DNA from 3 places in the Pseudomonas sp. Marseille-Q7302 genome. Region 2 is predicted to be linked to each of the others. Evidence: predicted binding sites of a transcription regulator. Region 2 holds the regulator's gene; each other region holds the start of a gene.
The links. Region 2 encodes sigma-54, which starts transcription at its own class of promoters, with help from an activator protein. Its sites were predicted from a motif close to ANTGGCATNNANNTTGCTNT; they were not measured.
Positions count from the first base shown of each region.

Region 1: the regulator sigma-54 is predicted to act here: its motif matches at 7,644-7,663, upstream of ACWPW1_RS18455 (pilin).
Region 3: the regulator sigma-54 is predicted to act here: its motif matches at 6,432-6,451, upstream of flgB (flagellar basal body rod protein FlgB).

Region 1 is NZ_CBCOPK010000001.1:3,958,704-3,968,602, reverse strand. Features, by position in the region: gene ACWPW1_RS18495 (pilus assembly protein) at 1-442, shown strand, start outside; gene cyoE (heme o synthase) at 504-1,388, opposite strand; gene cyoD (cytochrome o ubiquinol oxidase subunit IV) at 1,403-1,741, opposite strand; gene ACWPW1_RS18480 (cytochrome o ubiquinol oxidase subunit III) at 1,741-2,355, opposite strand; gene cyoB (cytochrome o ubiquinol oxidase subunit I) at 2,359-4,347, opposite strand; gene cyoA (ubiquinol oxidase subunit II) at 4,351-5,274, opposite strand; tRNA gene ACWPW1_RS18465 (tRNA-Thr) at 5,681-5,756, opposite strand; gene ACWPW1_RS18460 (SDR family oxidoreductase) at 6,033-7,031, shown strand; gene ACWPW1_RS18455 (pilin) at 7,107-7,598, opposite strand; gene pilB (type IV-A pilus assembly ATPase PilB) at 7,811-9,505, shown strand; gene ACWPW1_RS18445 (type II secretion system F family protein) at 9,717-9,899, shown strand, end outside.
Region 2 is NZ_CBCOPK010000001.1:1,452,187-1,462,085, reverse strand. Features, by position in the region: gene ACWPW1_RS06735 (MlaC/ttg2D family ABC transporter substrate-binding protein) at 1-6, opposite strand, end outside; gene mlaD (outer membrane lipid asymmetry maintenance protein MlaD) at 21-497, opposite strand; gene mlaE (lipid asymmetry maintenance ABC transporter permease subunit MlaE) at 497-1,291, opposite strand; gene ACWPW1_RS06720 (ATP-binding cassette domain-containing protein) at 1,291-2,100, opposite strand; gene ACWPW1_RS06715 (KpsF/GutQ family sugar-phosphate isomerase) at 2,305-3,279, shown strand; gene lptC (LPS export ABC transporter periplasmic protein LptC) at 3,362-3,934, shown strand; gene lptA (lipopolysaccharide transport periplasmic protein LptA) at 3,921-4,463, shown strand; gene lptB (LPS export ABC transporter ATP-binding protein) at 4,460-5,188, shown strand; gene ACWPW1_RS06695 (RNA polymerase factor sigma-54) at 5,291-6,790, shown strand; gene hpf (ribosome hibernation-promoting factor, HPF/YfiA family) at 6,880-7,188, shown strand; gene ptsN (PTS IIA-like nitrogen regulatory protein PtsN) at 7,207-7,671, shown strand; gene rapZ (RNase adapter RapZ) at 7,673-8,527, shown strand; gene ACWPW1_RS06675 (HPr family phosphocarrier protein) at 8,559-8,831, shown strand; gene ACWPW1_RS06670 (superoxide dismutase) at 8,899-9,513, opposite strand; gene pmbA (metalloprotease PmbA) at 9,736-9,899, opposite strand, start outside.
Region 3 is NZ_CBCOPK010000001.1:3,350,221-3,360,119, forward strand. Features, by position in the region: gene ACWPW1_RS15605 (flagellar basal body P-ring protein FlgI) at 1-789, opposite strand, end outside; gene flgH (flagellar basal body L-ring protein FlgH) at 801-1,496, opposite strand; gene flgG (flagellar basal-body rod protein FlgG) at 1,518-2,303, opposite strand; gene ACWPW1_RS15620 (flagellar basal body rod protein FlgF) at 2,350-3,093, opposite strand; gene ACWPW1_RS15625 (flagellar hook-basal body complex protein) at 3,263-4,786, opposite strand; gene flgD (flagellar hook assembly protein FlgD) at 4,813-5,523, opposite strand; gene flgC (flagellar basal body rod protein FlgC) at 5,536-5,973, opposite strand; gene flgB (flagellar basal body rod protein FlgB) at 5,976-6,398, opposite strand; gene cheR (protein-glutamate O-methyltransferase CheR) at 6,623-7,450, opposite strand; gene ACWPW1_RS15650 (chemotaxis protein CheV) at 7,493-8,425, opposite strand; gene flgA (flagellar basal body P-ring formation chaperone FlgA) at 8,524-9,252, shown strand; gene flgM (flagellar biosynthesis anti-sigma factor FlgM) at 9,413-9,721, shown strand; gene ACWPW1_RS15665 (flagella synthesis protein FlgN) at 9,782-9,899, shown strand, end outside.

The DNA of each region.
Region 1 (9,899 bases), 2.5 Mb from region 2:
GAATTATGACCCTGTTACGGCTGCTAACGGCAAACAGGGCTGGTACCTCAATCTGCCGCTGAACGGCGAGTTGGTGATCAATAAGCCCCAGCTGTTCAGCGGCGCTTTGTTGATGAGCTCTTTGATACCCAGCACCGACGCCTGTACCGCTGGTGTGACCACCTACCTCTATGCCCTGGATCCCTATACCGGCGGTAGTAACAGGGGACTGTTCAACCTTGGACTGGATACGGTCTATGGGCGCTTCCAGATGGATGGTTTGCTGGGAGGGATCGTGCCCTTCGTCTATGGCGATGGCACCTTCAGCATGGAGGGCACCTTGGCCGATTCCGCGATCTATGGCAGCGATACGCCGCCCAGAGACGGAAAAGGCGGTAATTTAAGTCCTAGCCGCCGCCAGACCTGGCGTGCCATCACCAATCAGGACTATCCCGATCCTTAGAAATCGAGAACTCATGAAAAAGCCCGGCACTAGGCCGGGCTTTTTCATGGAGCGGGGCGTCTCAACGCGCGTAGGTTACCAGCACGTCACCCGGGATCTGAAAATCCACCGACATCATCACGGACAGCGCGGTGATGGCGATGATGGAGAACCCAAACAGCTTGCGCGCCCACTGCACGTCGTTCTCGGCCTGATAGCCCATGAAGGCCAGACGTAGCCACCAGGCGCCGATCACGGCGGCCACTGCCAGGTAGACGTAGCCGGCATAGCCAAGCACGGTCAACAGCAGGGTGGCGGCCAGGAAGGCTACGGTGTACCAGACGATGTGACGCTTGGTCACCGAGATGCCCTTGGCCACCGGCAGCACTGGAATCGAGGCCGCGGTGTAGTCCTTGAGACGGAAGATGGCGATGGCGTAGGAGTGCGGCATCTGCCAAAGGCAGAAGATCAGCAGCAGCACCGCAGCGCCACTGTCGAACTGGCCGCTGGCAGCGCAGTAACCGATCACCGGCGGAGCGGCACCGGACAGGCTGCCGACCAGGGTACCGTGGACCGAGGCGCGCTTGAGCCAGAGGCTGTAGAGCCCCACGTATACCACGAACCCCATCACCGCGAAGGCGGTGGCGACCAGGTTGGTCGCCATGTAGAGCAGCCCCACCCCGGCCAGGCCGAGGAGGGTGGCATAGGCCAGCGCCACCTTCGAGGAGATCGTGCCCTGGACCAGGGCACGATTGCGGGTCCTTTCCATCTTCTGATCGATGTCCATATCGATCACGTTGTTGAACACACAGCCAGAAGCAATGACCAACGACACCCCGATAGCCGTCGCCAGCAGCAACAGCGGGTCGATGCTTCCTTTGGAAGCCAGGAAGAACCCGCCGGCAACCGAGATCAGGTTGCCGAAGATGATGCCCGGCTTGGTCACGAGAAGGTACTTCTTGATCATTACGTCGGCCCGGTTCAGTGGATCATCATGTTGTGGTGCATGTGGTACATGATCCACAGGGATCCCACGACCACGATACCGACGATGACCACGGTGAAACCAAAGGAGATCACGTTCCAACGCTGCTCTTCGGACGTGTTCAGGTGCAGGAAGAAGTACAGGTGCACCAGCAGCTGTACCACCGCCATGATCACCACGATCGCCAGGGTCGCGCCCTTGGAGAAGGTGGGGAACATCACCAGGCCGAAGGGAATGACCGTCAGGATGACCGACAGGATGAAGCCGACCATGTAGCTCTTGAAAGTGCCATGGCTTTCGGCGGTATGCCCGTGGGCGTTATGGTCGTGCGCCATTACAGCACCCCCATCAGATAGACGATGGTGAAGACGAAGATCCAGATGATGTCCAGGAAGTGCCAGAACAGGCTCAGGCACGACAGGCGGGTGGCATTGGTGGTGGTCAGGCCCTTGGAAGCGACCTGCAGCATCAACACGATCATCCAGATCAGACCCGAGCTCACGTGCAGGCCGTGGGTGCCGACCAGCGCGAAGAACGACGACAGGAAGGCACTGCGATCCGGACCGTAGCCTTCTTCGATCAGATGGTGGAACTCATAGACTTCCATGCCGATGAAGCCGGCACCGAACAGCCAGGTGACCGCCAGCCAGCCCAGGACGCCACCCTTGCTGCCATGGTGCTGGGCAATCATGGCGAAGCCATAGGTGATACTGGAGAACAGCAGCAGGAAGGTTTCGACCAGGACGAACGACAGTTCGAAGATGTCCTTCTGGGAGGGGCCATCAGCATGGGCCCCGCTCAGTACTGCATAGGTCGCGAACAGCGTCCCGAACAGAATGCAGTCGGTCATCAGGTAGGACCAGAAGCCGAACGTCTTCATCGATCCGGCGTCGTGGTGCCCATGCTCCTCGGCATGGGCGACTTCGTTATGCATAACTTGATTCGCCATTGGTTAGGCCTGCTTCAATTTCGCCAGGGACTGAATGCGCGCGTTTTCGATGCGTGCCACTTCTTCCGCTGGTACGTAGTAGTCGACATCTTCGTCGTAGCTGCGGACGACCGCAGTGACGATGCAGCCCACGAAGCTGGCGATGGCCAGCCACCAGATGTGCCAGATCAGGGCGAAGCCAAGGATCAGGGCGAAGAGGCTGATCACGATGCCGGCGCCGGTATTGCGCGGCATGTGGATCTGCTTGTAGTCCGCATCCTTCTTCTCGGTGATGCCTTTTTCCTTCATGCCCCAGTAGGCATCGATGTCGTGCACTTCCGGCACTTCAGCGAAGTTATAGAAGGGCGGCGGGGAAGAGGTGGACCATTCCAGGGTACGGCCATCCCACGGATCGCCCGTCACGTCCATGTTCTCCGGCAGATTGCGATCGCGGATACTGACGTAGAACATCCACAGCTGGCTCAGGATCCCCAGGGCGATGATGCCGGCGCCGATGGCGGCGGTCACCAGGAAGGGGTGCCAGTCGGGGTTGTCATAGTGGTTCAGGCGACGGGTCATGCCCATGAAGCCCAGCATGTACAGCGGCATGAAGGCGACATAGAAGCCGATCAGCCAGCACCAGAAGGCCTGCTTGTTCAGCTTCTCGTTCAGCTTGAAGCCGAAGACCTTCGGGAACCAGTAGATCATGCCGGCGAAGTAGCCGAACACGGCGCCGCCGATGATCACGTTGTGGAAGTGGGCGATCAGGAACAGGCTGTTGTGCAGCACGAAGTCGGCACCCGGTACCGCCAGCAGAACGCCGGTCATGCCGCCGATGCTGAAGGTCACGATGAAGCCCAGGGTCCAGAGCATCGGCGAGGTGAACTGGATGCGGCCCTGGTACATGGTGAACAGCCAGGTGAAGATCTTCACACCCGTCGGGATCGCAATGATCATGGTCGCGATGCCGAAGAAGGCGTTGACGTTACCGCCCGAGCCCATGGTGAAGAAGTGGTGCAGCCAGACGATGAAGGACAGCACGGTAATGGCTACCGTTGCCCAGACCATCGACACATAGCCGAACAGACGCTTCTTGCTGAAGGTGGAGGTCACTTCCGAGAACACGCCGAAGGCCGGCAGGATCAGGATGTATACCTCGGGATGGCCCCAGGCCCAGATCAGGTTGGTGTACATCATCTGGTTGCCGCCGGCTTCCGCGGTGAAGAAGTGGAAGCCCAGGTAACGGTCCAGGGTCAGCAGTGCCAGGGTAACGGTCAGGATCGGGAAGGCTGCCATGATCAGGATGGCAGTACACCAGGAGGTCCAGGTGAAGATCGGCATGCGCATCAGGGTCATGCCCTTGGTACGCATCTTCAGCACGGTCACGAAGAAGTTGACGCCGGTCAGGGTCGTGCCGATACCGGACAGCTGGAGCGCCCAGATGTAGTAGTCCATCCCTACGCCTGGACTGTACTTGATGCCTGACAGCGGCGGATAGGCCACCCAGCCGGTCGCAGCGAATTCGCCCACGAACAGCGACATCATGATCAGCACGGCGCCGGCTACGAACAGCCAGAAGCTCAGTGAGTTCAGGAAGGGGAAGGCCACGTCGCGAGCACCGATCTGCAGCGGTGTCACCACGTTCATCAAGCCGGCCACGAAGGGCATCGCCACGAAGAAGATCATGATCACGCCGTGGGCAGTGAAGATCTGGTCGTAGTGATGAGGTGGCAGGTAGCCCTCGGCCCCGCCAGAGGCGATGGCCTGCTGGCTACGCATGAGGATGGCGTCGGAGAAGCCGCGCAGCAGCATGATCAGGGCGACGATGAAGTACATCACGCCGATCTTCTTGTGGTCGACGGTGGTCAGCCACTCTTTCCAGAGGTAGCCCCACTTGCCGAAGTAACTGATCGCTCCCACCAGTCCCAGGCCGCCCAGGGCGACCGCGAGGAAGGTTACGAGAATGATCGGCTCGTGATACGGAATATCCGCGAGAGTTAATTTACCGAACATGACTTATTCCTCGGTACCGTGTTGACCGCCGTGCTGGCTCATGTCCATCACGTGATCGGTCTGCTTGCTGAAGTCGGACTTCATGAACTTCTTGATGACCGTTCTGAACAGATCCGGCTCGACCGTCGAATAGTAGACGACCGGCTGCTTCTCGCTGGGCTTGGCCAGCTCGGTGTAGCTCGCCTGATCCAGGGTCTTGCCACCCGACTGCTTGACCTTGTTTACCCAGGCGTCGAAATCACCGGCGGTGGGTACCGCGTGCACGGCAAAGATCATGTCGGAGAAGCCAGCACCACTGTAGTTGGCAGAGCGGCCTTCGAACTCGCCGGGATGATCGGCGATCAGGTGCAGCTGGCTCTGCATGCCGGACATGGCGTAGATCATGCCGCCCAGGGCCGGGATGGACAGGGTGTTCATGACCGACTCGGAGGTGATCTTGAACTGCACCGGGCGATTGACCGGGATGGCGATTTCATTCACCGAAGCGATGCCCTGCTCCGGGTAGATGAACAGCCATTTCCAGTCCATCGAGACCGCTTCGATCACCAGCGGCTGCTCGGGATGGTCGAGGGGCTTGAAGGGATCCAGTTCGTGGGAGGTCTTCCAGGACAGGATGCTCAGGAACACCACGATCGCCAGGGGGACCAGCCAGACCACGGCTTCGATCTTGTAGGAGTGAGCCCAGTTCGGGGTGTACTTGGCGTCCTTGTTGGTCGCGCGGTACTTCCAGGCAAACAGGAAGGTCATCACGATGACCGGGATCACCACGATCAGCATGAGGCCGAACGCTGTGTAGATGAGGTTGCGTTCTTGCACGCCGATGGAGCCTTTCGGATCCAGCAGCACGGCGTCGCACCCGCTGAGCAGCAGCGCGGCGGCACCGGCCAGAAGCCAACCGGTTGGTTTTAGATACTTCGTTAGTTTCATCTCACGACCTCAGTAGAGCGGCTCATCGTGGTTATTCTCTCAACGTGCCTGTCGCCAGCCTCATGCTCCGCAACGGACAGGCATCCGTGCGGCAGGCTGATGGATTGCAGAAATTGCGGGATTTCGCAGCGCGGTATGGTGCCACAGAGGGGCTGGATATTCGACCCTTTGGTCAGCCGCCGTTCAGGTCTTGCCGGCCGTCAAGAAAGCCGAAATCAGGCGGTGTAAGGCACTGTCATGCGCTGGGTAAGAGTAGCTGAGCAGCAGGGAGTCGCCAGTTTGATCGGGCTTGTGCCGTTGGCCAGCAGGCAAGGTTCAGGTTGGGGAAGGGCGCAAAAAAGCGCGACCCAAGGCGGCTAAGGCCTTGAAGGCTTTGAAAAGACAGGGCGAGGAAGAAGCAGAAGGATGGTGCCGGAGATAGGAGTCGAACCTACGACCTTCGCATTACGAATGCGCCGCTCTACCAACTGAGCTACACCGGCACGAAGCTTTCAATGATAAGTCTTTGGTTATCTGCTATGCAAGCCTGGTCATTGAGTGTGCATGAAGGCCTGTGGCGATGTGTCGCACTGCTGCCAGCTCCGGATTTCGCAATTCGCCAATGCCTCTCGGCCTTACGCAATTGTTGAGAGGAGAGGTCAGCGGTCAGGAGCGAAGTCCATTCGGGAAACCTTTGCCGGAGTCCTCATACCTAATCCTTGCCGCAGCTTCGGCCCCCTGATCCTTCCAATTGATAGCTGCCCATGCGGAGAGCCCCAATGACCGATTACTCCCTCACCCGTCGTAATGTCCTTGTCGGCTCCGCCGTAGGGCTTGCCGCTGCCGCTTCGGGCGCTGCCGTTGCCCAGGAAGGCACCAGCGCGCCTCGCCCCGCTAGGCCGCTGCAGGACCCGCGCACCAAGTACACCCGTGAGCCCTTCAAGGAACAGCGCCAGGAGTGGCCGGCGCTGACCAGCAAGATGGAGCCGCGTCCCGACCATGGTGAGACCAGCTATCACGGCTCCGGTCGCCTGGCCGGGCGCAAGGCGCTCATCACCGGCGGCGACAGCGGTATCGGTCGCGCCGTGGCCATCGCCTTCGCCCGCGAGGGAGCGGATGTGGCCATCAACTATCACCCTTCCGAAGAATCCGACGCCCAGGAAGTGGTCAAGCTGATCCAAGACGCCGGTCGCAAGGCCATCACCCTACCGGCCGATATCCGTACCCAGGAGGCCTGCGAAGAAGTCGTCAACAAGGCCATCCAGCAACTCGGCGGGCTGGATCTCCTGGTGAACAACGCGGCCTATCAGCAGAGCAAGGCGGACATCCTCGAGATCACCGACGAGCAATTCGACCGGACCTTCAAGACCAACGTCTATCACGTCTTCCGCTTCAGCAAGGCTGCCATCCCGCACCTACCGCCGGGCGCCAGCATCATCAATACCGTCTCGGTGAATTCCTACGATCCCGGTGAAGAGCTGATCGACTATGCCTCGACCAAGGCCGCAATCCTCAATCTCACCAAGGGCATGGCTAAGCAATTGGCCAAGAAGGGCATTCGCGTAAATGCTGTAGCACCAGGCCCGGTGTGGACGCCGCTACAGGTGGCGGGTGGGCAATTGGAGGGGCAAATGAAGGAATTTGGGCAGGACACGCCGTTGGGGCGGGCAGGGCAGCCAGCGGAGTTGGCATCGCTGTATGTAGCGCTGGCAGAGGAGGATGCGAGTTTTAGTACGGGGACAGTGGGGGGGGCGTTTGGGGGGAAGGGGATGCCATGACTGGCCTCCTCCCTACAACCCAAATAATATTCTAGTTGGGTTGTAGGGAGGAAGTACTGAATCTAAGTTAGACAGTTATCGGCAGTTTGCAGGGCGATATTTAGCAGCCAATGTTCCGTTGGCGTTACAAGTCCAGTTAACAGCTGTTCCTGCAGCTGCTGTACTCAAGTCAACTGCGGTAGAGCCGTCAGCTGCTACAGGGGAAATCAGAAGGGTGTTAGCCCCAGTTGGCACCACTGCTGCTTTGTAAGTAATTGTGATGATGCCAGTGGCTGCGCTGGTGACCGATGCAACGTTGCGGTTTCCTGCCAAGGCTGTTGCGTCTTGCGGTGTTGCGCCAATCACATTGCATGTCGCTGCGTTGGTACAGCTCATATCAGTCGGCCCGCGGCTTTGGAAGGTCTCGGTGATAGCAGTTCTTAACGGCGAAGCAAGAGACAAGCCTTCCGACACGCGTGCCCTAATTGTGTAATCTTGGTAAGCCGGAATAGCAACTGCCGCCAAAATACCAATAATCGCTACCACGATCATCAGTTCGATCAAGGTAAAGCCTTTTTGAGCTTTCATTCTAACTCTCCGAAGTTGGATCAGGCCAACGTGCCTGTTTGAGGTATAGCACAGACCGTGCCAAAGAAAAGTGGCTACTGCAGCACGCTTTCTGTGCGATAGGCGTCAACAAAAGGGCAGGGGATGACAAAAAATGTCAGCTGTCTGGCGCCATTTTGCGGGCACCTTTGGGGGTGCTATAACGCCTGCTGTAGCCATGGGTGGGAATGACGATGAACGAGACGGTGATGTTGTCAGGGCTGGCACGGCAGCTGGTGGATGCCCAGTTGCTGGCGGAAGCCGCGGCCCAGCAGGCGGTGGTCAAGGCCAAGCAGGCCAAGGTGCCGTTGGTGACCTATCTCGTTCAACAGCGGCTGGTGCAGAGCCGACCTTTGGCTGAGCTAGCGGCTCAGGAATTCGGCGTTCCCTTTCTCGATCTGTCGGCCATCGACAAGGAGCAGTTGCCCAAGGACATCGTCAACGAGAAGCTGATGCAGCAGCATCACTTCCTGCCGTTGAGCAAAAGAGGTAATAAGCTCTTCATTGCACTCTCTGACCCGACCAATCAGCAAGCCATCAACGATGTGTCCTTTGGCAGCAAATTGGCGGTCGAGGTGGTGCTGGTCGAGGACGACAAGCTGCACCAAGCCATCGAGCGGTATCTGGATACGGGAACCGGCGGCTTGGAGTTGTCCGATCTTGACCTTGATCTGGAAACCGAAGGAGGAGAGCGACCGCAGGAGGCGGTAGCTGGTACTGACGCTGACGACGCACCCGTGGTGAAGTTCGTCAACAAGATGCTGCTTGATGCTATCAAGAAGGGCTCGTCCGACCTGCATTTCGAGCCCTATGAAAAAATGTACCGAGTACGCTTCCGTACTGATGGTGTCCTGCACGAGGCGGCGCGGCCGCCGGTGCAGTTGGTATCGCGAATCTCGGCGCGGCTCAAGGTGATGTCCAATATGGATATTTCGGAGCGCCGTAAGCCCCAGGATGGTCGGGTCAAGCTCAAGGTCTCCAAGACCAAGTCCATCGATTTCCGGGTCAACACCCTGCCCACCCTCTGGGGCGAGAAGATCGTGATGCGGATTTTGGATTCCTCCAGCGCCCAGATGGGGATCGATGCACTGGGCTATGAGGATGTGCAGAAGGAACTCTACCTGCAGGCGCTCAAGCAGCCACAGGGGATGATTCTGGTGACCGGGCCGACTGGTTCGGGTAAGACGGTGTCTCTTTATACCGGCCTCAATATCCTCAATACCGAAGACATCAATATTTCCACCGCAGAGGATCCGGTGGAAATCAACCTGGAAGGCATCAACCAGGTCAACGTCAATCCGCGGCAGGGACTCGACTTCTCCCAGGCGCTGCGCGCCTTCCTGCGTCAGGATCCCGACGTGATCATGGTCGGTGAGATTCGAGACCTGGAAACGGCGGAGATTGCCATCAAGGCAGCCCAGACCGGCCACATGGTGATGTCGACCCTGCACACCAACAGCGCGGCGGAAACCCTGACGCGTCTACGGAATATGGGGGTGCCCGCCTTCAACCTGGCGACCTCGGTCAACCTCATCATCGCCCAGCGCCTGGCGCGCAAACTGTGCAACAAGTGCAAGAGAGTCCATGAGGTGCCCCGTGAGGCATTGTTGGCCGAAGGCTTTCGCGAGGAAGAGATCGGTAGTTTTACCCTTTATCAGCCTATCGGCTGCGAAGACTGCAATGCGGGGTATCGCGGGCGAGTGGGGATCTACGAGGTAGTGAAGGTCACGCCAGCGCTGCAGCAGATGATCATGGAGGAGGGCAACTCCATCGAGATCGCGGCGCGGATGCGCAAAGAGGGCTTCAATGATCTACGGCGGTCGGGGCTGGTGAAGGCGATGCAGGGGATTACCAGTCTGGAAGAGATTAATCGGGTGACCAAGGACTAGGGGCTTTCCCTCACCCTAGCCCTCTCCCGGAGGGAGAGGGGACTTGATCGGCGCATCGGTTGATGGCCGCGCATAAGGCTTCGGCATCATAGAGCGCCTAATACGCTGGCATTTGGCGCGATGCTTGCCTTTAAAGCCGCAACCGGCTCTCTTTAGAGCATTCTTTTGACGGGTCCGCCAAGGCGGGCCAAGCCTTTGACGAGTCGAGGCCATGGCCGATAAAGCTATCAAGATGGGCAGCTTCACCTGGGAGGGGACCGATCGCAAAGGGACCAAGGTGAAGGGCGAAATGACGGGCTTGAATCCCGCCTTGATCAAGGCGCAGTTGCGTAAGCAGGGCATCAATCCTACCCGAGTGCGCAAGAAGTCGGTGTCGCTGTTCGGCAAGGGCAAG
Region 2 (9,899 bases):
GAGCATGAAGAAGCCTCTCATCATTTGTTGGCGGAAGAGTCTTTATTGACCGAGTTGAGCAGGAATTTACCGATCAGATCTTCGAGAACCAGCGAGGATTGTGTATCTCGAATAGTCGAGCCTTCCTTGAGCACCTGCTCGTCGCCCCCGACGCTGATGCCGATGTATTTCTCACCAAGCAGGCCAGCGGTCAGGATGGAGGCGATGGAGTCAGTCGGCAGGTTGTCCACCTGCTTGTCGATCTGCATGGTGACCCGGCCGCGATAGCTGTTGCGGTCGAGATCGATGGCGGTGACCTTGCCAATGGTCACGCCGGACATGGTCACTCGCGATCTCACGGTGAGACCGGCGATGTTGTCGAAGTAGGCATAGACCTTGTAGGTATCGTGATGGTCGCTCATCGTCAGACCGCTTACCCGCAGCGCCAGCAGCAGCAGTGCGAGCACGCCGGCCAGCAGGAAGAGTCCGACACCGATTTCCTGGGTGCGGGTTTGCATCAGAGATCTCCAAACATCAGGGCGGTAAGAATGAAGTCGAGGCCGAGCACGGCAAGCGACGCATAGACGACGGTACGGGTAGTGGCGCGACCGATGCCTTCGGAGGTCGGCTCGCAGTCATACCCCTGGAAAACGGCAACCCAGGTCACCACGAAGGCGAACACCAGGCTCTTGATCACGCCATTGAGCACGTCGCTGAGCATCACGCTGTTCTGCATGGTGGCCCAGAAGGAACCGTCGTAGACGCCGAGCCAATCGATGGCGACCATCGCCGCGCCCCAGATACCCACCACGTTGAACATGGCGGCCAGCAGGGGCATGGAAATGAAGCCGGCCCAGAAGCGCGGCGCGACGATGTACTTGAGCGGGTCCACGCCGATCATTTCCAGGCTGGACAACTGCTCGGTGGATTTCATGTTGCCGATCTCGGCGGTCAGCGCGGAGCCGGCCCGCCCGGCGAACAGCAGGGCGGTCACCACTGGCCCCAGCTCGCGCAGCAGAGTCAGGGCCACCATCTGTCCCACGGCCTGCTCGGAGCCGTACTTGACCAGGATGTTGTAGCCCTGCAGGGCAATCACCATGCCGATGAAGAAACCCGAGACCACGATGATGGGCAGTGACATCACGCCCACCGAATAGAGTTGCTTGCCCAGCAGCTGCAGGCCGCTGCCCACGCCACCCCGACCGAACACCGCCAGCAGCAGGACGATGACGGAGCGGCCAATGGCCGCCACGACGTCCAGCCCGGCCTTGCCCAGCCGACGAATCCGCTCCACGGCGGAGACCTTACGCATCAGTGTTTCCCCAGCAAGGCATCGCGCAGATCAGGCGCGGCGTAGTGGAAGGGTACGGGGCCATCAGGGATGCCCTGCATGAACTGGCGAACCCGCGGATCGGGCGATTCGCGCAGTTCCTTTGGCGTGCCCTGCCCCAGCACCTTGGTATCGCCGACCACATAGAGGTAGTCGGCGATACTGGCCGTCTCGGCCAGGTCGTGGGAGACCACGATGCTGGTAAGCCCAAGGGCCTGGTTGAGCAGCCGGATCAGCCGCACCAGCACGCCCATGGCAATGGGGTCCTGGCCAACGAAGGGCTCGTCGTACATGAGGATTTGTGGATCCAGGGCGATGGCCCGCGCCAGGGCGACCCGGCGCTTCATGCCGCCGGAGAGTTCGTCCGGCATCAGCTCGACTGCGCCGCGCAGGCCTACTGCCTGTAGCTTGAGCAGGACGATGTCGCGGATCATCTCCTCGGGCAGCTTGGTGTGCACCCGCAGCGGGAAGGCCACGTTCTCGAAGACATCGAGATCGGTGAACAGCGCCCCGCTCTGGAACAGCACCCCCATCTGTCGGCGCATCTCGAACAGCTCGCCACGGGACAGCTGCGGCAGATTGGCGCCATTCACCCAGATCTCGCCACTGCTCGGCCGCAGCTGAGCAGCGATGAGGCGCAACAGGGTGGTCTTGCCACTGCCGGACGGCCCCATGATCCCGGTGACCTTGCCCCGCGGGATACGGATATCGACACGGTCATAGATGAGACGCGTGCCGCGCTTGAAGGAAACGCCCTTTAGCTCCACGGCGTACGGGCTATCGACGGTCATCAAGACTCCTAAGGTTCAACTCTGTGCAGGGAGACGCCGCTCCGCCGCGTCAGGGCACGCGGCTTTCGCGCTCGATGGCCCCGGCAAAAGGGCGGCACTATACCATTCGTTGCCGCTGAGACCTCTGACCTGCGGGCGACGTTGCTGAGTGTCGCGGCTTTGCGCATATAATTTCCGATTGTCCCGTCACCTGCCTTCTGACCCATGTCCGACTCAATAGATTTCATCGCGTCCGCCAAGCGCACCATAGATGTAGAGCGAGCGGCAGTGGCCGCCCTGGGTGACCGCGTCGACGCGAGCTTTGCCCAGGCCTGCCGTCTGCTGCTCGCCTGCCGTGGTCGCATCGTGGTGCTGGGCATGGGCAAGTCCGGCCATGTCGGCAACAAGATCGCCGCCACCCTGGCCAGTACCGGCAGCCCGGCGTTCTTCGTGCATCCAGCCGAAGCCAGCCATGGTGACATGGGCATGATCACCCGCGACGACGTCATCATCGCCATCTCCCAATCGGGCACCTCCAGCGAGATCCTGACGCTGCTGCCACTGATCAAGCGCCTGGGCGTTCCCCTGATCAGCTTCGCCGGCAATCCCACCTCGCCCCTGGCGAAGGCGGCGGACGTCAACCTGGACACCAGCGTCGCCACCGAGGCCTGCCCGCTCAACCTGGCACCCACCTCCTCCACCACCGTCGCCCTGGTCCTGGGCGACGCCCTGGCCATCGCCCTGCTAGAAGCCCGCGGCTTCACCGCCGAGGACTTCGCCTTTTCCCATCCAGGCGGAGCCCTGGGTCGCCGCCTGTTGCTGAAGGTGGAAGACGTCATGCATGCCGGCGTCGATCTGCCGCAGGTCAGCGAGGACACCTTGGTATCCGACGCCCTGCTGGAGATGTCGCGCAAGGGGCTGGGCATGACCAGCGTACTGGGCGCCGATGGCCGCCTCGCCGGCATCTTCACCGATGGCGATCTGCGGCGCGCCCTGGATCGCGGTATCGATGTCCGGACCACGCCCATCGCAACCGTGATGACCCGCGGCGGTCGAACCGCCAGGGCCCAGATGCTCGCGGCGGAGGCGCTGAAGATCATGGAAGAGCACAAGATCAATGCGCTGGTGGTGATCGATGACGAGCGGCGCCCGGTCGGTGCGCTCAACATGGGTGACCTGCTACGCGCCGGGGTGCTGTAGGCCGGGTTATACTGACCGACTAAATACGCCCACAACTCGTGTTCAACCCGCCGCCCCCGTGCGGCCCACCACAGGTACCCTCATGTTTCGCAGCTTGCGCCGACCCGTGCTGTTGGTCCTGATCGCCGCCGCGCTCATCGCGATCGGCTACTGGAACATCCTGCCGCAGCGCTTCGTCGATGCTCCAGCGTCATCGACCCCGCAAGACAGTGCCATCGACGGTTATGCCCTCAATACCCGGACGATTCAGTATCGCCTGGACGGCAAGATCCAGTACGAACTCAAGGCCGAGCGCAGCGAACACGTCAAGGCCACCGACGTCACCCTGGTGACCCGGCCCGACATGCTGGCCTTTCGTGGCACCGACTTTCCCTGGCACATTCGCAGTGCCCGCGCCGAGGTGGCTCCCGGTGGCAGTCAGGCGGAGCTGATCGATGACGTGCGTGTGGAACGTACCGACGCGAAAGGCCGCCCGGTGGTATTGACCACCACCCGCATGACCGTCTTTCCTGACAAACAATATGCGCAAACCGAGCAAGCCGTTAGAATCGAGGCCGCCAATGGGGTGACCACGGCCAATGGCATGAAAGCGTATCTAGAAGACGGCAGAATGCTCCTGCTGTCCAACGTAAGAGGCCAGCATGAGGTTCGTTAAAACCCTCCCCTTCCTGTTCACCCTCGGCGCCACCTTGGGCAGTGCCGCGGCTTGGGCCCTGCCGACCGATCGTACCCAGCCGATCCGCGTGCAGGCCGACAGCGCCGAGCTCGATGACAAGCAGGGCGTGGCCGTGTATCGCGGAGACGTGGTCATCACCCAGGGCAGCATGAAGATCACCGGCAATACCGTGACCTTGACCCAGGACAACCAGGGCAATATCAAGGTCGCCACCGCAGTGGGCAAACCGGCCTACTACGAGCAGAAACCCTCGGCGGACAAGGACATCGTCAAGGCCTATGGCCTGACCATCCAATACTTCGCCCAGGAAAACCGCATCATCCTGATCGACCAGGCCAAGGTGGTCCAACAGGGCAACACCTTCGAAGGCGAGAAGATCGTCTACGACACCCAGCGCCAGATCGTCAATGCAGGACGGGCCAACGGCAGCAAGGTCACCACGCCGCGGCCGCGGATCGACATGGTCATCCAGCCCAAGGATCAGCAGCAGTCGGGGCAGAAACAATGACGGTCACGCTCAAAGCCCAGCATCTGGCCAAGAGCTACAAGGGTCGTCAGGTCGTTCGTGATGTCAGCGTCAGCATCGACAGCGGCCAGATCGTTGGCCTGCTAGGCCCGAACGGCGCCGGCAAGACCACCTGCTTCTACATGATCGTCGGCCTGGTCAAGGCGGATCAGGGTCGCGTGCTGATCGACGACCAGGATGTCACCGCGCTGCCCATGCATGGCCGCGCCCGTGCCGGGATCGGCTATCTGCCCCAGGAAGCCTCGATCTTTCGCAAGCTGACCGTGGCCGACAACATCCTTGGCATCCTGGAAACCCGCAAGGACCTGGACAAGGCCGGACGACTGCGCGAGCTGGAAAGCCTGCTGCAGGAATTCCACATCACCCACATCCGCGACAACCGGGGCATGAGCCTGTCTGGCGGTGAAAGACGCCGTGTCGAGATCGCCCGCGCCCTCGCCACCGCGCCCAAGTTCATCCTGCTCGACGAACCCTTCGCGGGCGTGGACCCCATCTCGGTGGGCGATATCAAGCAGATCATCCGCCACCTCAAGGCCAAGGGCATCGGTGTGCTCATCACCGATCACAACGTGCGGGAAACCCTGACCATCTGCGAAACGGCCTATATCGTCAATGACGGCCAACTCATCGCCGAAGGCACCGCCGAAGAAGTCCTCGCCAACGACCTGGTGAAGGAAGTCTATCTGGGCCACGAATTCCGCCTCTAGGCAAACCCGGGGAAACAAGGCATATAATTTGCTAACGCTCGCAGGGTTCGCGAGGTTCGGTGGCGCTGTTCGCGTCGGTAGACAAGGTGTATTTCCGCAGCCATGAAACCATCGCTAGTCCTCAAGATGGGCCAGCAGCTGACGATGACGCCGCAGCTGCAACAAGCCATACGTCTGCTCCAGCTCTCGACGCTCGATTTGCAGCAGGAAATCCAGGAAGCCCTGGAATCCAATCCGATGCTGGAACGCCAGGAAGACGGGGAAGACTTCGACCAGAGCGAAGCCTCGGGCGAAAGCGACGAGCACGCGAACTCCGGCAACATGGAAACCACCTTCAAGGAAACCTCGGTCGCCACCAACGAGCTGGCCGACGAATCCGAGTGGAGCGAGCGCATCCCCAGCGACAGCGAGCTGCCGGTCGACACGGCCTGGGAAGACATCTACCAGACCAGCGCCAGCAGCCTGCCCAGCAGTGACGACGACGAGTGGGACTTCACCACTCGCACCTCGGCGGGCGAGAGCCTGCAGACGCATCTGCTCTGGCAGCTCAACCTGGCACCCATGTCGGACCTCGATCGGCTGATCGCGCTGGCCATCATCGATGGCATCGATACCGACGGTTACCTGCAGGAAAGCCTCGAAGACATCCATGCCTCGCTCGACCCGGACCTGGAAGTCGATCTCGACGAAGTCGAGGTGGTGCTCCGACGGGTCCAGCAATTCGAGCCCGCCGGCGTCGCCGCTCGTAATCTGCGCGAATGCCTGCTGATCCAGCTGGCGCAACTGCCGGCCACCCTCCCCTTGCTCGGCGAGGCCAAGCGCCTGGTCGGTGACTACCTGGATCTGCTCGGCAACCGCGACTACGCGCAGCTGATGCGGCGCATGAAGATCAAGGAAGACGAACTCAAGCCGATCATCGAGCTGATCCAGACGCTGCATCCGCGGCCTGGCTCCCAGATCGAGTCCGGCGAAGCCGAATACGTGGTACCGGACGTCATCGTGCGCAAGCACAACGAGCGCTGGCTGGTGGAGCTCAATCAGGAATCCATGCCGCGCCTGCGGGTGAATCCCCAGTATGCGGGCTTCGTCAAACGCGCCGACAGCAGCGCCGACAATACCTACATGCGCAATCAGCTGCAGGAAGCGCGCTGGTTCATCAAGAGCCTGCAGAGCCGCAACGAGACCCTGATGAAGGTGGCGACCCAGATCGTCGAGCACCAGCGGGGTTTTCTCGAATACGGCGAAGAGGCCATGAAGCCGTTGGTCCTGCACGACATCGCCGAGGCGGTGGGCATGCACGAGTCGACCATCTCCCGGGTGACCACCCAGAAGTTCATGCACACCCCGCGTGGCATCTACGAACTCAAGTATTTCTTCTCCAGTCACGTCAGCACCGCCGAAGGGGGCGAATGCTCCTCCACCGCGATCCGCGCGATCATCAAAAAATTGGTGGCGGCGGAAAACGCGAAAAAGCCGTTGAGTGACAGCAAGATCGCTGGTTTACTGGAATCGCAAGGTATACAAGTCGCTCGTCGCACGGTGGCTAAGTATCGGGAATCCCTGGGTATCGCTCCGTCCAGCGAACGCAAGCGTCTCCTCTGACGCGTCCTGATGTGACCGTGCCTCGATCGACCCGTGTCATGTCGGCGAGCAGCTTCGCCGATCGCAGCCCGGCAATAAGGAGAAGCGGTATGCAAGTCAACATCAGTGGCCATCAGCTTGAAGTGACAGAAGCCCTGCGTGACTACATCGGCGAGAAACTCGCCCGCCTCGAACGGCACTTCGACCGTATTACCAACGTCCAGGTCATTCTGGAAGTGGACAAGCTCAAGCAGAAAGCCGAAGCCACCCTGCACGTCGCTGGCGCCGCGGTGGTCGCCAACGCCGAGCATGACGACATGTATGCCGCCATTGATCTCCTGGCCGACAAGCTCGACCGCCAACTGATTAAACACAAGGAAAAATCGATCGAACGCCAGCAGGGCGTCGGCGTCCGCTGAGGTTTCGATCGCCGCTTTATGATCAGACTCGAAAATATTCTGACCCCCGGCCGCACCCAGACGGGTGCGCCGGGTGGCAGCAAAGCCGCCGTACTGGAACGTATCGCCGAACTGGCCGCGCAGGAATTGCCTGGCCATGACGCGGCGCACATCCATGAATGCCTGATGGCGCGCGAGCGCCTGGGCTCCACTGGCTTCGGCAATGGCATCGCCATTCCCCACTGTCGCCTGGCGGGCCTGCAACAGCCGCTGTGCGTCCTCTTCCACCTGCAGCAACCCGTGGACTTCGACTCCCTGGATGGCGCACCGGTAGACCTGGTGTTCGTGCTGTTGGTACCCGAAGCCGCCACCGAACAGCACCTGACCCTGCTGCGCCAGATCGCCGGCATCCTGGACCGCGCGGACATCCGCGAACGGCTACGCAAGGCCAAGGACAGCCAGGCGCTCTATCAGATCGTCGTCGAGGCCCAGAGCGGACACTGACATGCACCTCATCATCGTGAGCGGACGTTCCGGGTCGGGCAAGAGTACGGCGCTCAACGTGCTTGAGGACAATGGCTTCTACTGCATCGACAACCTGCCGGCCAGCCTCCTGCCCGAACTGGCCCAGCACGCCCTCACCGACATGGAACGGCCTCAGCCCAAGGTCGCCCTGTCCATCGATGCACGCAATCTGCCCAGCCAGCTGCAGCGCTTTCCCGAATTGCTCGAACAGGTGCGCAGCCGCAACATCCGCTGCGACATCCTCTATCTGGACGCCGATGACCAGACCTTGCTCAAGCGCTTTTCCGAGACGCGCCGCCGGCATCCGCTGTCCAATCAGGAAAGATCGCTGGCCGAGGCCATCCACGATGAGCAGGTGCTGCTGTCGCCCATCGCCGATCTGTCCGATCTTAAGATCGACACCACTCACCTGAATCTCTATCAGCTGCGTGACATCCTCAAGTTGCGTCTGCTGAACGCGCCCGAGCCCGGCACCGCCTACCTGGTGGAATCCTTCGGCTTCAAGCGGGGCCTGCCGGTGGATGCGGACATGGTCTTCGATGTACGCTTCCTGCCCAATCCCTACTGGAAACCGGACCTGCGCGACTTTTCCGGTCTCGATGCCCAGGTGCGCGATTATCTCGAGCAACAGCCCGAGGTAGAGACCCTGTACAATGACATCCGCGATTACCTGGTGAAGTGGCTGCCGCGCTTCGCGGCCAACAACAGGTCCTATGTGACCGTGGCCATTGGCTGTACCGGCGGTCATCACCGTTCGGTCTACCTGGCCGATCGCCTGGGTCGCGAACTCAAAGACCTGCTCAAGAACGTCCAGATCCGCCATCGCGATCTCTGACGCCCGTTTTGTTTCGACAAGGACAGACTCAATGCCTGCCCAACAGATCACCATCATCAACAAGCTTGGCCTGCACGCCCGCGCGGCCGCCAAGTTCGTCGGCGTGGCCGGCCGTTATCCTGCTAGCGTCCGCGTTGGCCGCAGTGGCGAGCCGCCAGTCGATGGCAAGAGCATCATGGCGGTCATGATGCTGGCCGCTGGCAAGGGCACGGTGCTGCAACTGGAAACCGAGGGTGAACAGAGCGACGAGGCCATGCGCGCCCTGATCGAACTGATCAACAACTACTTCGACGAGGGTGAGTGATCGGCCCTGCTCCAGCTTCGCCCAATAAAAAAGCCGCCCGAGGGCGGCTTTTTTATTGGGCGTCAACTCAGGCGTTCAGCGCCGCTTCGTAGCGACGGGACACTTCTGGCCAGTTGATGACGTTGAAGAAGGCACCGATGTATTCGGGACGACGGTTCTGGTAGCGCAGGTAGTAGGCGTGCTCCCAGACGTCCAGGCCGAGGATCGGGGTATTGCCAGTCATCAGCGGGCTGTCCTGGTTGCCGGTGCTCTCGACCACCAGCTTCTTCTCGGGGGTGACGCTCAGCCAGGCCCAGCCGCTGCCGAAGCGGGTCAGGGCAGCCTTGGTGAAGGCCTCCTTGAAGGCATCGAAGCCGCCCAACTGGGACTCGATGGCTTCAGCCAGAGCGCCTTCGGGCTTGCCGCCGGCGTTAGGGGCCATCACGGTCCAGAACAGGCTGTGGTTGGCATGGCCGCCGCCGTTGTTCTGCACGGCACCGCGCTTGTCCTGGGGCAGCTTGTCCAGCTGACGAACCACTTCTTCGGCCGACAGGTTGGCGAACTCGGTGCCTTCCAGCGCAGCGTTCAGGTTGTTGATGTAGGTCTGGTGGTGCTTGGTGTGGTGGATTTCCATGGTCTGGGCATCGACGTGCGGTTCCAGCGCGTCGTAGGCGTAGGGCAGCTGAGGCAGAGTATGCGGCATGCGGAATGTCTCCATGGTGGTTTTGGTATGGACCCACTGCCCTGGGGCAGTGGGGAGTACGGCTGGTGCGCCACGGCGCACCGTCTGAATCTAAGCCGTCCGGTCACGGAATTCGACCGCACGGCTATGTCCTAGTGCATTGCTAGGATACTAACGACTAACGGGGTGGGCTGTCTCCCGTTCGACGGGATTTTCCTTACCGCGACGCTTCCGGCATCTCTTCTAGCTACCCGCCAGGGTCATGCCGTCGATCAGCACCGAGCCGGTGCGCAGGCTGCCGCGGCGTTCCACGTCGCTGCCCACGGCCAGGATCTGGCGGAACATGTCGCCGAGGCGACCGGCGATGGTGACCTCCTGGACTGGAAACTGGATCTCGCCATTCTCGA
Region 3 (9,899 bases), 1.9 Mb from region 2:
GGTCCCGGTGCGGGAGTTGACGATGACCTTGGCCACCGCCTGCCCCGGATCCACCTCCATGTTCTCCAGGATCGAGATGTAGTCGACGCGCTGGCTGGGATCCACCGGCGCCGTGACGCGAATCGATCCGGCATCAACAGCTGATGCAACACCCGCGCCAAGTGTCTCGTTGATCTTGTCGACGATGCGTTTGGCGGTGGTGAAGTCGCTGCGATTCAGGTCCAGCGTGATGCTGTTGCCTTGGTCGAAGCCACTCGGCACTGGTCGCTCGACAGTGGCCCCATTGGGAATGCGCCCGGACGACGGAACGTTGACGGTGATCTTCGAACCGTCGCGGCCTTCGGCGTCAAAACCCCCGACCACCAGGTTGCCCTGGGCGATGGCGTAGATCTGGCCATCGATACCCTTGAGCGGCGAGAGCAGCAGGCTGCCGCCTCTCAGGCTCTTGGAGTTGCCGATGGAAGACACCGTGATGTCGATGGTCTGGCCGGGCTTGGAAAAAGCCGGCAGATCGGCATGGATGGATACCGCCGCGACGTTCTTCAGCTGCGCCGTGGTGCCCGGCGGCACCTTGATGCCGAACTGCGCCAGCATGTTGTTGAAGGTCTGCACGGTGAAGGGCGTCTGGGTGGTCTGGTCACCGGTACCGGGCAGACCCACCACCAGGCCGTAGCCAATCAGCTGGTTGGTCCGCACGCCCTGGATGCTGGCGATGTCCTTCAGGCGATCCGCCTGGGCCAGGGGCATGACCAGGGCCAGGGCGGCAGCGGCGATGAGGCTCTTGAACATGGCGCTCATCCTCAGAAGGGCATCAGGGGGCTGCCGAAGAGCTGGCTCAGCCAGCCCGGCTGACTGGCATCGGCGAAGGCGCCGGTGCCCGAATAGGTGATACGTGCATCGGCTACGCGGGTAGAGGACACGGTGTTGTCGGTGGCGATGTCGTCGGCGCGGACCATGCCCTGGATGCGCATGAGTTCGTTGCCGGTGTTGAGGGTCAACCACTTCTCGCCACGCACTACCAGAATGCCATTGGGCAGCACTTCGGCGATGGTCACGGTCAGCGAACCGGACAGGCTGTTGCCCTGGGCCGCAGTGGACTTGCCGGTGTTGGAGCGGTTACCGGAGAAACCGGCGTCCAGACTCAAGTCGCCATCGGCCAGCGGATTGGGAATCTTCGGCTTGGCGCCGAACAGCGAAGTCAGCCCAAGGGTCGCCTTGGTGTTCTTCGCGATGTCGGAACTGGCGTTTTTGCTGGCCTGGGTCCGCTCCTGCAAGGTGATGGTGATGATGTCGCCGATGCGGAAAGCCTTGCGGTCGGTATAGAGATTCTGCTCGAACCCCGACTGGAAGATGGCGCCGTTGTTCTGCGCCGCTGGCACCGGGGTACGCGGCAGCACCGGGGCGTAGTAGGGATCGTCCGGTTTGGCGGCCGGGGCTACGCATCCTGCGAGTACGAGCGCTCCCAGGAGCGGGGCGACGGCGAATAGAGGTTTCATGGAGCGCGTCCTCACAGGGGATTAGAGCTGCTGGGTAACGAAGCCGAGCATCTGATCGGCGGTGGAAATGACCTTGGAGTTCATCTCGTAGGCGCGCTGGGTGGTGATCATGTTCACCAGCTCCTCGACCGTGCTCACGTTGGAGTTTTCCAGGGTGCTCTGCAGCACGGTGCCAAGGCCGTTCAAGCCCGGGGTACCGACCTGAGGCGCGCCGCTGGACGCGGTCTCGCTGAACAGGTTCTGGCCCACGGCCTGGAGGCCGCCCGGGTTGACGAACTGGGCGATCTGCAGGTTGCCGATGACCTGCGGCGCGGCCTGGCCGGCGGTGGTGACCGACACGGTGCCGTCTTCGCCGACGGTGAAGGTCTTGGTATCGGCAGGCAGCACGATGGCAGGCTGCAGGGCGAAGCCATTGGCGGTGACCAGCTGGCCATCGGCATTGAGGTGAAAGGTGCCGTCACGGGTGTAGTTGATGGTCCCGTCGGGCATGGTCACCTGGAAGAAGCCATCGCCGTTAACAGCCATGTCCAGTGGCTGGTCGGTGGTCTGCAGCGAACCCTCGGTGAAGTTCTTCTGGGTGCCGACGATGCGCACACCGGTACCCAGTTGTAGGCCGGAGGGGAGCTGGTTGTCCTGGGTGGACTGGGCACCGGGCTGGCGGCGGATCTGGTACAGCAGGTCCTGGAATTCGGCGCGATCGCGCTTGAAGCCCGTGGTGGACACGTTGGCCAGGTTGTTGGAGATGGTGGTGAGGTTCATGTCCTGGGCGGACAGACCGGTCTTGGCGACCCACAGTGACGACATCATGCTGGTATTCCTCGAAGTGCCGGTTTTACGTCGGCGCTAGCCGTTATCAGGAGAATTGCAAAACCTTTGCCATCGCCGCGTCGTTGTCTTCCGCGCTGCGCATCATCTTTACCTGCAGCTCGAACTGGCGGGACAGCGACAGGATCGAGGTCATCTCCTCCGCCGCATTGACGTTGCTCGACTCGACGAAGCCGGAGACCAGGGAGACGTTGGCATCCATGGGCGGCGCCGCCTGCCCCTGCTTCATGTGCAGCAGGCCATCGAGCCCCTTTTCCATCTGCTTGGTATCGGGATTGACCAACTTGATACGGTCGACCTGAGCCAGGGCGTTGGCTGCCTGGCCCGAACCGCGCACGGTGATGCTGCCGTCCTGACCGATTTCCACCTTGGAGGCAGGCGGCACGGCAATGGGACCGCCATTGCCGAGCACCGGCAAACCGCTGCCGGTCCGCAGCATGCCAAGGGGGTCGATCTGCAGGCTGGAGGTGCGCACGTAGGCCTCCTTGCCGGAGGGATCCTGGACCGCGACGAAGCCCGGCCCCTGGATGGCCACGTCCAGGTCACGGCCCGTCTCCTGCAGCGCGCCAGGGGTGAAGTCCGTCGCCGGCCGCTCACTCATGGAGTAGACGCGCGACGGCATGGTCTCGCCGAACACCTGCATCGAGCGCGCCTGTTCGAGATCCTTGCGGAATCCCGAAGTCGAGACGTTGGCCAGGTTGTTGGCGTGGGCGCGCTGGGCCATCTCGTTCTGGCTGGCGCCGGTCATGGCGACGTACAGCAGCTTGTCCATCTGATCCTCCGACGGCGGCAGATTGCCGCCAAGCTTGCGTTCGGAGGTTCTTTAGCAAGCCCCGTTCCAAAAGCTTAAAACCCTTTAAAATCAGTAGTCTGAAAATAGAAAAGCCTCCCGAGGGAGGCTTTTCCTGACGCCGAAGCGGCAAGCCGTCAGAGAAACGACATCAACGCAGGTTGATGATGGTTTGGGTAATGGCGTTCTCGGTCTCGATGGTCTTGGCGTTGGCCTGGTAGTTGCGCTGCGCCACGATCATGTCGACCAGCTCGGTGGAGATATCCACGTTGGACGCTTCCAGGGCACCGGACTGCAGCGAACCGAGGGTCCCGGCTCGGGGCGTTCCCACTACCGGCTGACCGGACTCCGCGGACTCGGTCCAGGAGGTCTTGCCCATGGGCGTCAAACCCTGGACGTTGGCGAAGTTGGCCAGGACCACCTGGCCCTGCACCTTGGACTGACCATTGGTGTAGCGAGCGAAGATCTGGCCGGTATCGTCGATTTCCAGGCCGGATAGCTGCCCAGTGGTGTAACCGTCCTGGTTGACGCTGTTCACCGCGAAGGCGGTGGAGAATTGCGTCGAGCCCCGCGGATCGAAGGTGAAACCGCCAGTATTGCCCAGGGCACCGTTCCAGCTGTAGTTGGCCGGGTTGCCGCCATCGGAGATCGCCGGGATCCAGCCACTGCCGCTCGAACCGGTGGGATCGGCGGCGAAGGTGATGATGTTGGTCTTCGGATCGACCGAGACTCCCGACGAAGACGAGGTCACGCTGCTCAGCTTGCCAGCGGCATCGAAGGTCACGCCAAAGCTCTGCGGCTGGGTACCGTAGGCGGCCACGGCCGCAGCTACCGACGCCGGTGTCGCGCCAGTCGCCGCGGCAGCGTTGTTGGCGATGTTCTTCACCTGGGGCGTTGCCCCGGACATGTTGTTGACCGCATTGGCGACACTGTTGGCCGTGGCACCGGCAACCCCGGCTGCGGTGTTGGCGGTCTTGGTGGCGATACCGGGATCCAACGGGTTGCGTCCGTCGATCAGCACCTGCATGGACCACTGGTTGGTCGCCGGCGCCGGCGCCTTGACGAAGTATTGCGACATGACGTGCGAGTTGCCCTGGCTGTCATAGATGTTCAGCGAGGTCGAGGAGTTGTAGGTCTTCGGATCCGAGGGATCGAAAGGCGTCAGCGTCGGCGGCGTACTGGTCGAGTTCAGGTTGAACTGCTGAGCGATCTGGGTAGTGGACTTGGGTGCCTGGCTGGCAGTCTCGACACGCAGGTCGCTGCGCACGCCGGGCTGCAGCAGCCCCTGCGCATTGGTGGTGTAGCCCTGCAGCTTGTAGCCATTGTTATCGACGATGAAACCGTTCTTGTCGGTACCGAAGTAACCTGCCCGGGTGTACTGGACGGCGCCGTTGTTGCTGGTCATGAAGAAGCCGTTGCCATTGATGCCCATGTCCAGGGCATTCTGGGTGGAGTCGATGGTGCCCTGGTTGAACAGTTGCCCAACGTTGCCCAGCAGCACACCGCTACCTTGAGCATTCTTGCCGGTGCCCAATACGGAGGCCGCATACAGGTCCTGGAACTCCGCCCGTGACTGCTTGAAGCCGACGGTGCTGGCGTTGGCGATGTTGTTGCCGGTGATGTTGAGATCACTGGACGCGGCCTTGATGCCGCTCAAACCGATATTGAAAGACATGCTGGATTCCTCTCGTGTGCCGCGCCTTACTGGCCGACCGCCTGGACTTTGGAGATGCCGATGCTGCCGACGCCGGCAAGGTTGAGTGTCATTTCGCCGCCGTTCTGCCCCAGCGTCACGCTGTCGACATTGGCCGGCAAACTGGTTTTCATGGCCTCGGTCTTGCCATCCACACTGGCTTGGGCCTCGAAGCGATAAGTACCGGCATCCAGCTTCTTGCCGCTGGCATCGGTACCGTCCCAGGTGAAGTTCACCAGGCCACTGGTTTGCTGCCCCAGATTCAAGCGGTTCACCTGGTTGCCGGTGGTGTCATAGACGTTGACCCAGACGTTCGGGCTGGACGCCGTCAGGTTGAGCGCGCCCTTGAAGTCCTCGCTGGTATCCACCTTGACCTTGTCGCTATCGACGATCACCTTGCGGCCGACCAGGGTGGACGCCTGCAGTGCCTGGGAAGACTGACTACCGGAGAGGATCGAGCCGACGCTGGTGTTGAGGTTGGTGATGCCCTCGACGGTACTGAACTGCGCCAGCTGGGCGATGAATTCGCCGTTGCCCTGGGGCTCCAGCGGATTCTGGTTGTTCATCTGGGCGACCATCAGCTTGAGGAACTCGTCCTTGCCGAGCTTGCCGCCCTTCTTGCCGTCGCTGGCAGTCGTCTCAGCGGTGGTGCCTGTCTTGTTGATCGAGTACTTGTCGAGTACCGATTGAGCGGTGGAGTTGGTCGTACTGATGGCCATGGCGCCGATTCCTTACTGACCGAGGGTCAGTACCTTCTGCATCATCTGTTTAGCGGTATTCATCATTTCCGCGTTGGTCTGGAAGGCGCGACTGGCCGAAATCATGTCGGCCATCTCCTCCACCACGTTCACATTGGGGTAATAGACGTAGCCTTCCTTGTCCGCCATGGGATGATTGGGCTCGTAGCGCTTCTGCACCTCGCTCGGATCCTCGACGATACCCTTGACCTCCACCCCGACACCGGCCTGGCCCTGGTCGTCGAACAGCGAAGCACCGCCCTGGGCCGCGTTGAACTGGGCAGCGAACACCGGATGCCGCGCCTTGTAGGTCTGATCGACGCTGGAGGAGACGGAGTCGGCGTTGGCCATGTTGCTGGCCACGGTGTTGAGACGAACGTTCTGGGCGCTCATCCCGCTACCGGCGATGTTGAACAGCGAACTCAGGGACATGGCTATTCTCCGCGCAGGGCCGACATCAGCCCCTTGAACTTGCTATTGAGCAGGGTGAAGCTGGCCTGGAAATTCATCGCGTTTTCGGCGTAGTTGGCCTGCTCGACCTGGGCATCCACGGTGTTCTGGTCCACCGACGGCTGGGTGGGGATGCGATATTTCAGCGCGGCATCGCCCATGCCCATGTCGAAACCCTCGGCGGCGATATGGCGGCTGTTGGTGGTTTCCAGCTGATAGTGTCCGGAAGCCCCGGAGGCATTCTTGGCCGCCTGCTCCGCCAGCACGGCGCTGAAGTCCAGATCCCGCGCCTTGTAGCCTGGGGTATCGGCATTGGCGATGTTGTTGCCCAACACCTCGGCGCGCTGAGAACGGAAGTTCAGCGCCTGCTCGTGCAACCCGAGTGCTTTGTCGAAACTGATGCTCATGTCGAGAGACCTTTGACGTGGCTTGCAAGCGATTTAGCAAGGCCCGTGCCAGTCTCTAAAACCCTTCTAAATCAAGGGTTCCACTCAGGGCGGCAGTCAGAATGGCCGCAAGCGGCAAGGTTTTTCCGCCGCCGTTGCCGGCTACGGGAGCCAGGGCGGCAAAACTTTGGCGCAAAAAGAAAGGGCAGACCTGGGTCTGCCCTTGGGGATGTCCATACAATGGCCTACTTGGCCTTGTAGATGATGCCCGGATTGCACTGCACCATCTGATAGAGATCCGGCAAGCCGTTGAGGGCTTCGGACGCACCCAGGAACAGATAGCCGCCCGGCTTGAGGGTGGCATGGATGCGGGTGAGGATGTCCTTCTTCACGTCAGCGGAGAAGTAGATCAGCACGTTGCGGCAGAACACCATGTCGAACTTGCCGAGGCTGGCGTAGCTGTCCAATAGATTCAGAGCGCGAAATTCGATCCGACTGCGAATCGCCGGCTTGACCGCCCAACGATTTGGCTGCAACACGTCGAAGTAGCGCTGCAGGCGTTCCTGGGACAGACCGCGACCAATCGCCAGCGAATCGTATTCACCGGACTTCGCCGCAGTGAGAATGGCGCCCGAGAGATCGGTCGCCACGATCTGCATGCCGCCACGCCCCTGCCCTGCCGCGCTGCGCTCGAATTCGTCCATGGTCATGGACAATGAATAGGGCTCCTGACCCGAGGAGCAGGCCGCCGACCAGACCCGCAGGCGCTGGCCGAAAGTATTCTTCGTCAACTCCGGCAAGAGGCGGTTCTTGAGTACCTCGAAGGGATAGGTGTCGCGAAACCAGAGGGTTTCGTTGGTCGTCATCGCATCGATGACCTTTTCCCGCAAACCGCCACGGGGCTGCATCTGGATGCGCTGCACCAACTCCGACAACGTCTTGATCCCCTCGGTCTCCATCAGCTTGTTGAGCCGACTGGAGACAAGGTACTGCTTGTTGTCACCGAGCAGGATCCCGCTGGATTTCTCGAGGAAATCACGAAAAAGCACAAAATCCGCGTTGACTGCTGACACTGCCGCTCCGCCTTCTGGATACCGGGATAGAGACGCCTTCACCTAGTGACTGTCGACCGCATTGATGCGCTCGGCTACCCGGGAGGCAAGATCATCGGGACGGAACTTGGCCAGGAAGTCGTCCGCGCCGACCTTCTTGACCATCGCCTGGTTGAAGACGCCGGACAAGGAGGTATGCAGCAGTATATGCACTTTCTGCATTCGCGGATCATGACGGATTTCCGCCGTGAGGGTGTAGCCATCCATTTCCGGCATCTCGATGTCGGAAATGATCATCAGCAGCTCCTCTTCCGGACGCTTGCCTTCGTCGACCATACCCTGCAGGTAATTTAGCGCCTGACGACCGTCATTGAGCGAGATCACCTCTACTCCAACGGTTTCCAAGCAGCGGGTCACCTGCTTGCGCGCCACCGAGGAGTCGTCGACGATCAATACCCGCTTGGTGACGGCCTTCGCCTGTACCACGTCGCTGATCACGCCGGCCGATACGGTCTCGACGGACGGTGCCACCTCGGAAAGGATCTTTTCCACGTCGATGATCTCGACGAGCTGATTGTCGACCCGGGTGACGGCGGTCAGGTAGTGATCACGACCGGTACCCTTGGGCGGCGGATTGATGCCTTCCCAGTTCATGTTGACGATCCGCTCCACCGAACGCACCAGGAAGCCCTGCACCTTGGTGTTGTACTCGGTGATGATCACGAAGCAGTTGTTGATGTCTTCCAGGCCACGACGACCGGTGGCCATGGCCAGGTCGATGATGGGGAAGGTGCCGCCACGGATGCTGGCCACGCCGCGCACCACCGGGCTCGATTTCGGCATCACGGTGAGCTTGGGGCACTGCAGCACCTCCTTCACCTTGAAGACGTTGATGCCGTAGAGCTGCGAGCCGTCCAGGCGGAACAGCAGCAGCTCCAGACGGTTCTGGCCCACCAGTTGGGTACGTTGGTTGACTGCGTCCAATACACCAGCCATTTGGCGACTCCTCTCGTTGCCTCGGACCGGTTGGAAAACTCGGCACAGGGCTTGCTTAGATGTGACTCATGAAGATCGAAGTGACGTGTTTCCGACCTATGAAAACCTCTTGCCGCTGGGCTGCGAATCTCATGTTGATCCTGGCATGCCTGGGCGGAAAGGCCTATGCAGAAGGCGACTACACCTCATCTGACGAACTTATCGGCGCTGTCGAAAGTTTTCTTGAGGAGCGCGTGCAGGAATATTTACTGGACACCCATTCCGACGCCCGCCATGAAACCCAAATCAACTCCCTTGATCCCCGCCTGCGCCTCGCCGCCTGCGACAAACCTCTGACGCTGTCGCAACAAGGTACTCCTGCGCCGGTGGGCCGGATCAACGTCAAGGTACGGTGTGAAGGCAGTAGTCCCTGGACGGTGTTCGTGCCAGCCCAGGTCAAGCTCTATCGCCCCGTGGTCGTCACCTTGCAGCCCCTTCTACGCGGCACGGTGCTGGACACGAGCAACATAGCCCTGGTCGAACGGGATGTCGGGACGCTGACACAGGGCTATCTCACCAGCCTGGAACAGGTGATCGGGACCCAGCTGAAACGTCAGGTGGTCAGCGAGCAGGTGCTGGCGCCCTCCTTTATCGAGCAGGCCGAACTCATTCGCAAGGGCGAACAGGTGGTCATCAATGCCCGCAGCGCCTCCTTCAGCATTCGCATGCAGGGTGAAGCCCTGTCCAATGGCGCCAAGGACGAGGAGATTCGGGTACGGAATCTGAGCTCCAACCGGGTGATTCGCGGTCGGGTGGTCGATCAGGGACAGGTGGAGGTAGCGCTTTAGCGAAGGAGCCAAAAGAGGTACCTTGAACGTCCGCCTCCTGAACCTCTGCTTTCCATCCTGTCGAAGGATGTGAACCGGCGCACAGGTCTACGGCTAAAGTTTCGGCGGGGTACGCCGATAAGCCGGGTATGCGAACGAGACGACACGAGGATCTCCACTCATGGCTCTAGATATCAATCGCCTGAATTCGTCCTCTACTGCGGGCATAGGCAATACCAAGGCCGCGTCCACCAAGGATGTGTCCACGGCTCAAACCAGCGACGTCAAGGCTACCAAGAGCACCGCCTCCGGCGAGTCGGTCAGCTTGAGCGCCGAAGCCAAGCAACTGAGCTCCCTGACGGCTGGGCTCAAGGATCTGCCGGTGGTCGACAGTGACAAGGTCAGCCGCCTGAAACAGGCCATCGCCGATGGCTCCTACAAGGTCGACAGCCAGAAGGTGGCCGACAAGCTGATGGCGTTCGAGTCCTGACGCCCGGTTCGGCATGGCCTTCCTGACGATCGCAACTAAGGTTCGAACGGAAAACGCGCCATGCCCAATGCTACCTTGCTCGACATCACTCGCCACGACATCGACCTGAGCGAGCAACTGCTGGCTTTGATCGAGCAGGAATTCCAGGCCCTGAGCGAGCGTCAGCTCGAACGGCTGG